Regions from separate parts of the Massilia endophytica genome, predicted to be linked through region 2. Evidence: predicted binding sites of a transcription regulator. Region 2 holds the regulator's gene; each other region holds the start of a gene.
What was found. Region 2 encodes HrcA, which represses chaperone genes, less so after heat shock. Its sites were predicted from a motif close to TTAGCACTCNNNNNNNNNGAGTGCTAA; they were not measured.
Positions count from the first base shown of each region.

Region 1 (2,264 bases), 700 kb from region 2:
GCGGAAGGATGCCGCCGCGGCGGCATACTCCTTCTTCCCGATATGGGCGCGCGCGTCCGCGATGAGCTGCTGCGTGGTGGCGGCTGCCGCGCTTCCGGCGAAGGAGGCGGCGAGCATGAATGCGGTGATGAATGGCTTGATCGTCATGGCGTACCGTTTGCACAGAATTGATTGAATCCCGCCTCCGAGGCAAGGCGGGCGTACCACGCTTCCACGGCGGGCAGCGCGGCGTGTTCGATGGGCGTCATTTTCCAGCGGTTGGTGGAGAGCCCGAGCACGATGTCCGCCAGCGAGAAGCTGGAACCGGCGGCGTAGGCGCCCGTCTTTTCGAGCTGGCTTTCCAGGATGCGCATTTTCGCGTTCCAGGCCGCGGCGCTGGCTTCGATGCCTGCCGCGTCGGCGAACTGCGGGCTTCCGCGCACCAGCCCCATGAAGGCGTGCCGCCAGGCGGGATTGAGCTCCGTGGCCTGCCAGTCCATCCATTGCTCCACCATCGCGCGGCGGGCCGGTTCGGCAGGCAGCAGCGCTCCCTTGCCGTAGGCGCCCGCCAGGTAGCGGCAGATCGTGTTCGATTCGTACAGCACGAGCGCGCCGTCGCGCAGCACGGGCACCATGGCGTTGGGGTTCAGGGCCAGGAATTCGGGAACATTGGTATCGCGGTGGCCGCTGCCCCACTCCTCCTCCAGTTCGTACGGCAGGCCGAGGGCCTCCAGCGTCCACAGGACTTTGCGCACATTGATGGAGCTGCGCTTCCCCAGCAGGCTGATGTTTGTGTTTTCCATAGGTAACAAGTTATCAGATTGGCACTCTTGCGTCATCTTCTTTGTCAGGAACGCGGCTTACCTGCGACTCAAAGGGGATGGCGGCACCCCGGCGCCATCGTTTCACGCTGTTCCTCAGTTTTCACGCCGGCCCCGGGCCGGCGTCTTTTTGCTCGTCCGCAAACTTCCCGACTTGAAATCGCATGTGGTCGTCCCTATAATTGTTGGCACTCGTTAGTACCGAGTGCTAACAATGTTGAGCAGTCTTGCATAAATAGCATTAACCCCACTGAATATAAAAGGAGTTTTGTATGAACCTTCGCCCTTTGCACGATCGCGTCATCGTCAAACGTCTGGACCAGGAAACCAAAACTGCGTCCGGCCTGATCATTCCTGATGCAGCGGCCGAGAAGCCGGATCAGGGTGAAGTGCTGGCTGTAGGCAACGGCAAAGTGACCGACAGCGGCGCCCTGCGCGCGCTGGAAGTGAAAGTGGGTGACCGCGTTCTGTTCGGCAAATACTCCGGCCAGGCCGTCAAAGTCGACGGCGAAGAGCTGCTGGTGATGCGCGAAGAAGACATCATGGCCATCGTTAACAAGTAATCGGCCCTTTTAAAGAATTCAGGAGAATACAAACATGGCAGCTAAAGAAGTTATTTTCGGCGACGCAGCGCGCGCCAAGATGGTTGAAGGCGTCAACATCCTCGCCAACGCCGTTAAAGTCACCCTGGGCCCGAAAGGCCGCAACGTCGTGCTGGAGCGCTCCTTCGGCGCCCCTACCGTCACCAAGGACGGCGTGTCGGTCGCCAAAGAGATCGAACTCAAAGACAAGCTCATGAACATGGGCGCGCAGATGGTGAAGGAAGTCGCTTCCAAGACCAGCGACAACGCCGGTGACGGCACCACCACCGCGACCGTGCTGGCACAAGCCATCGTTCGCGAAGGCATGAAGTTCGTGGCCGCCGGCATGAACCCGATGGACCTGAAGCGCGGCATCGACAAGGCCGTGGCAGCGACCGTCGAAGAACTGAAGAAGATCGCCAAGCCCTGCACCACCTCCAAGGAAATCGCCCAGGTTGGCGCGATCTCCGCCAACTCCGATTCCTCGATCGGCGAGCGTATCGCTGAAGCGATGGAAAAAGTGGGCAAGGAAGGCGTCATCACCGTGGAAGACGGCAAGTCCCTGAACGACGAGCTGGATATCGTGGAAGGCATGCAGTTCGACCGCGGCTACCTGTCCCCGTACTTCATCAACAACCAGGACAAGCAAGTTGCCGTGCTGGAGAACCCGTTCGTTCTGCTGTGCGACAAGAAGATCTCCAACATCCGCGACCTGCTGCCCGTGCTGGAGCAAGTGGCCAAGGCTGGCCGTCCGCTGCTGATCATCGCCGAAGACATCGAAGGCGAAGCGCTGGCCACCCTGGTGGTGAACAACATCCGCGGCATCCTGAAGACCTGCGCAGTGAAGGCTCCTGGCTTCGGCGACCGCCGCAAGGCCATGCTG
Region 1 covers NZ_CP088952.1:3,569,767-3,572,030, forward strand. Annotated here, with positions in the region: gene LSQ66_RS16380 (gliding motility protein GldB-related protein) at 1-147, opposite strand, end outside; gene LSQ66_RS16385 (glutathione S-transferase family protein) at 144-782, opposite strand; gene groES (co-chaperone GroES) at 1,073-1,363, shown strand; gene groL (chaperonin GroEL) at 1,398-2,264, shown strand, end outside.
Region 1: groES (co-chaperone GroES) is a predicted target of HrcA. The motif match lies at 986-1,012, and genes of this name have one in related genera.

Region 2 (2,264 bases):
CCTCGACATTTTCCAGAGCAGCCCGGTGCGCCACCTGACGGCCGAAGACGTCTACAAGATCCTCCTGGCCGACAATATGGACGTGGGCCTGGCCACCGTCTACCGCGTGCTCACCCAGTTCGAGCAGGCGGGCCTCCTGAACCGCAACCACTTCGAGAGCGGCAAGGCGATCTTCGAATTGAACGAAGGCTCCCACCACGACCACCTGGTGTGCCTGGACTGCGGGCGGGTGGAGGAATTCATCGACGAGGACATCGAGCAGCGCCAGCAGCGCATCGCCAGCGAGCGCGGCTTCAAGATCGCCGAACACGCCCTCGCCATCTACGGCAACTGCATCAAGACCAACTGCCCGCACCGCCATTAATAATGAGGGGACGGACCCCTTTAAGAAATTTTTTTGTAACCTGCGGGGACGGACCCCAATTAAGAAACTTTTTCCGCAGAAAAAAGTTTCTTAATTGGGGTCCGTCCCCGCAGGTCTAGCCCTGGCTTAGCGCATTCGACAAGAGCCGCGAGGTGATGTCCACAATGGGAATCACCCGCTCGTAGGCCATGCGGGTGGGCCCGATCACCCCCAGGGTGCCCACGATGCGCCCGTTCTGGGTATAGGGCGCCGTGACCACGCTCATCTCGTCCATCGGCACCAGGGTGGACTCGCCCCCGATATAGATCTGCACCCCCGAGGCCTTGCTCGACACGTCGAGCAGCTGCATGAGCCCCGTCTTCTGCTCGAAGAGGTCGAACATGGCGCGCAGCGAGCTCATGTTCGAGGACAGCTCGTTTACCGACAGCAGGTTGCGCTCGCCCGCGATCACCACATCCTCCGCGCTCTCGGCCATGGCCGCGCTGCCCGCCTCCACCGCCGCCTGCATCAGGCGGCCCATGTCGTCGCGCAGCTGGGCCAGTTCGCTCTGCAGGCGCCCGCGCACCTGCTCGAAGGACAGGCCGCTGTAGTGCTGGTTGATGAAATTGGCCGACTGCTGCAGCTGGGCCGGCGTGTAGTCCACGTCCGTGAGCAGCAGGCGGTTCTGCACATCGCCTCCGGGCGCCACGATGACGAGCAGGATGCGCTTCTCGCCCAGGCGCAGGAACTCGATCTGCTGGAAGGCCGACTCGTGGCGCGGCGCCATCACCACCCCCGCGAACTGGGACAGGGAGGACAGCATCTGCGCCGCGTTGGCGATCAGCTTCTGCGGCGCCTGCGGCTGCAGGCGGGCCTCCACGGCGCGCTCGTCCAGCGGCTGCACCGTCAGCAGGGTGTCGACGAAGATGCGGTAGCCGCGCGGCGTGGGCACGCGGCCGGCCGAGGTGTGGGGGCTGGCCACATAGCCCAGCTCCTCGAGGTCGGCCATGATGTTGCGGATGGTGGCCGGCGACAGGTCCAGGCCGGAAATCTTGGACAGGGCGCGCGAGCCCACGGGCTGGCCGTCCGCGATATAGCGCTCTACCAGCGCTTTGAGCAATGTTTGGGCACGTGTATCGAGTTGCATGATGGGATCCTGCGGTTGACGCCTATTATGCACCCCCGGGGCCGTCCGCGGCCAACTCCTCTTCCAGCCAGGCAATCAGTTCGCTGAAACTGGCCACCACCGCCTCCGGCGCCAGGCCGGGCGGCAGGGGCGCGCCCGTGCGGTTCATCCACACGGCGCGCAGGCCCGCCTGCTGGGCGCCCCGCACGTCCAGCTCCGGGTCGTCGCCCACGTAGACGGCCGCGGCCGGGGCCACCCCGAGGGCGTCGCAGGCGGCCAGGAAGATGGCCGGATCGGGCTTGCCGCGGCCGAAGCGGGCGGCCGCCAGGGATACCGCAAAATGGTGGGCGAGGCCCACGACTTCAAGGTCGGCATTGCCGTTGGAGATGGTGCCCAGGCGCAGGGACTGGCCCAGGTGCAGCAGGCCGGGCAGCACGTCGTCGTAAGGCTGGACGGCGTTGCGGGCGGCCAGGAAATGGCGCATGGCCCCCTCGATGTGGGCCGCGTCCTCGCCCGCCTCGGCGAAGGCGTGCTCCAGGCCGCGCCGCCGCAGGCTGGCCAGGTCGTGCGCCAGCTCGGGCGCCTGCGCCAGCAGGGCCTGGCGGCGCGCGCGCAGGGTGGCGATGTCGAAGGCCTGCGCCACCCGGGGCGCGTGGGCGGCCAGCCAGGCGTGCAGGCTGAGCTCGGCCGCCGCGATCACGGGCGCGATGGGCCACAAGGTATCGTCCAGGTCGAAGAGGATGGCTTGCGGGCGCATGCCCCATTGTCGCACGGTCACAAGCTGTTACAAGGATT
Region 2 covers NZ_CP088952.1:4,267,651-4,269,914, forward strand. Annotated here, with positions in the region: gene fur (ferric iron uptake transcriptional regulator) at 1-364, shown strand, start outside; gene hrcA (heat-inducible transcriptional repressor HrcA) at 480-1,490, opposite strand; gene LSQ66_RS19560 (HAD family hydrolase) at 1,516-2,226, opposite strand.

Region 3 (2,264 bases), 1.4 Mb from region 2:
GGTGCTGGATGCGGCGGGCCGCGTCATCTACCTCAAGCAGGGCCAGCTGGAAGATGCGGGGGTGGCGGCATGAGCGTCTGGCTGCGTCAGCATGTCTTTGCCCTGGGCGCCGCCCTGGTCCACCTGCGCCGCGCGCCGGGCAGCTTCCTCTTCAATATCCTGGTGGTGGCCATCGCCCTCGCCCTGCCCTTCGCCGGGCTGACGGTGCTGGACAATGTGCGGCCCATGTCCGAGCAGCTCTCGGTCGATCCGGAGCTCAGCGTCTTCATGGCCCACGACACGCCGCGCGAGCAGGCTTCCGGCCTGGCGTCCTCGCTGCGCGGCATCGTGCCGGACGCGCGCATCGTCTTCGTGCCGCGCGAGAAGGCGCTGGATGCGCTGAAGGACAAGAGCGGCCTCTCCGACGTGCTGGAAACCCTGGGCGACAATCCCCTGCCGGACAGCTATGTCATCAAGCTCAACGCCTTCCGCACGGCTGCCGAGGGCGCGGCCATCGACGGCATCGCCGAACGCATGCGCGCCCTGCCCGGTGTGGAAACGGTGCAGGTGGATTCGGCCTGGGTGAAGCGCCTGGCCGCCCTGCTGGGCGTGCTGCGCCTGGCCCTGCTGCTGCTGGCCGTCACCCTGGGCACAGTGGTGGTGGCCGTGGTCTTCAACACTATCCGCCTGCAGGTGCTGACCCAGCGCGAAGAAATTCTGGTGTCCAAGCTGATCGGCGCCACGGACACCTTCATCCATCGCCCCTTCTATTACACGGGCGCCCTGCTCGGGCTGTGCGCAGGCGCGGTTGCGCTCGGCGCCGTGGCGCTTGCCCTGCGCCCGCTGAACACGGCCATTGCCGAATTTGCACGCCTCTATGCTTCCGAGTTCCAGCTCGCCCCGCTCGAACCGCTGGCCATGGCCCTGCTCCTGGCCCTGTCCGCCAGCCTGGGGCTTGTAGGAGCAGTGCTCTCCGTGCAGCGCCACCTCGCCCGCCTCAATTAATCGTCCCTGGCAGCGTGCGTTCTCGCACAGAGAGCGCCGCGGCCCCGGCGATAAGCTGTTTCCTATCCCGCGCGTCCCCAATCGGCCACCGTTAGCCGATAGTGTTTTCCCTATCAACTTCATTAATTTGGACGATTGGCACTCAACGAGGGAGAGTGCTAATATATGTCCAGAGTAATGCAAAACAGTTCTTTAGAGCAAGATTAAGAACTGTCTAAGTTCCATAGAGCATGCTGTAGGCAATGAGCGATCCCGGCAATTCCGCAGGGACGCAAGCTAAACGAGGAAATGAACATGACTATGATGTCCGCACCTTCCGCACTGGTTCCGGCCGGCAGTAGTGCCTTAGGACTCGGGTTCAGTGGCAACCTGGGCAACCTGGACGCCTACATTTCCGCCGTCAACCGCCTGCCGATGCTGTCCCACGAGGACGAAGTGAAGCTCGGCCGTCAGCTCAAGGAAAAGAACGACCTGAAAGCCGCCGAGAAGCTGGTGCTGTCGCACCTGCGCCTGGTGGTTTCCATCGCGCGCGGCTACCTGGGCTACGGCCTGCCGCACGCCGACCTGATCCAGGAAGGCAATATCGGCCTGATGAAGGCCGTGAAGCGCTTCGATCCGGACCAGGGCGTGCGCCTGGTGTCTTACGCCATGCACTGGATCAAGGCCGAGATGCACGAGTACATCCTGAAGAACTGGCGCCTGGTGAAGGTGGCGACCACGAAGGCGCAGCGCAAGCTGTTCTTCAACCTGCGCAGCCACAAGCAGGGCCTGGACGCGATGACGCCGACCCAGATCGACCAGCTGGCCAAGATGCTGGACGTGAAGCGCGAGGAAGTGATCGAGATGGAAACGCGCCTGAGCGGCCGCGACATCGCGCTGGAATCGCCGACCGACGATGAAGACGACAAGTTCGCGCCCATCGCCTACCTGTCCTCCGACCAGAACGAGCCCACGCGCGTGCTGGAAGCGGAGCAGGTGACGCGCCTGCAGTCCGAGGGCCTGGAAACGGCGCTGAGCAAGCTCGACCCGCGTTCCCGCCGCATCGTGGAAGCCCGCTGGCTGGCGAACGACGACGGCTCCGGCGCCACCCTGCACACGCTGGCGGACGAGTTCGGCGTGTCGGCCGAGCGCATCCGCCAGATCGAGGCGGCGGCGCTGAAAAAAATGAAGGGCGCACTGCAGGCTTACGTCTGATCAAGCCCCTTCCGACAGGCCCGGCGGGTTCCCCCAGCCGGGCCTTTTTCATTTCAATCGTGCGCCAGCAATAATGCAATTTCGAT
Region 3 covers NZ_CP088952.1:304,125-306,388, reverse strand. Annotated here, with positions in the region: gene LSQ66_RS01505 (cell division ATP-binding protein FtsE) at 1-73, shown strand, start outside; gene ftsX (permease-like cell division protein FtsX) at 70-984, shown strand; gene rpoH (RNA polymerase sigma factor RpoH) at 1,285-2,178, shown strand.
Region 3: rpoH (RNA polymerase sigma factor RpoH) is a predicted target of HrcA. The motif match lies at 1,120-1,146, and genes of this name have one in related genera.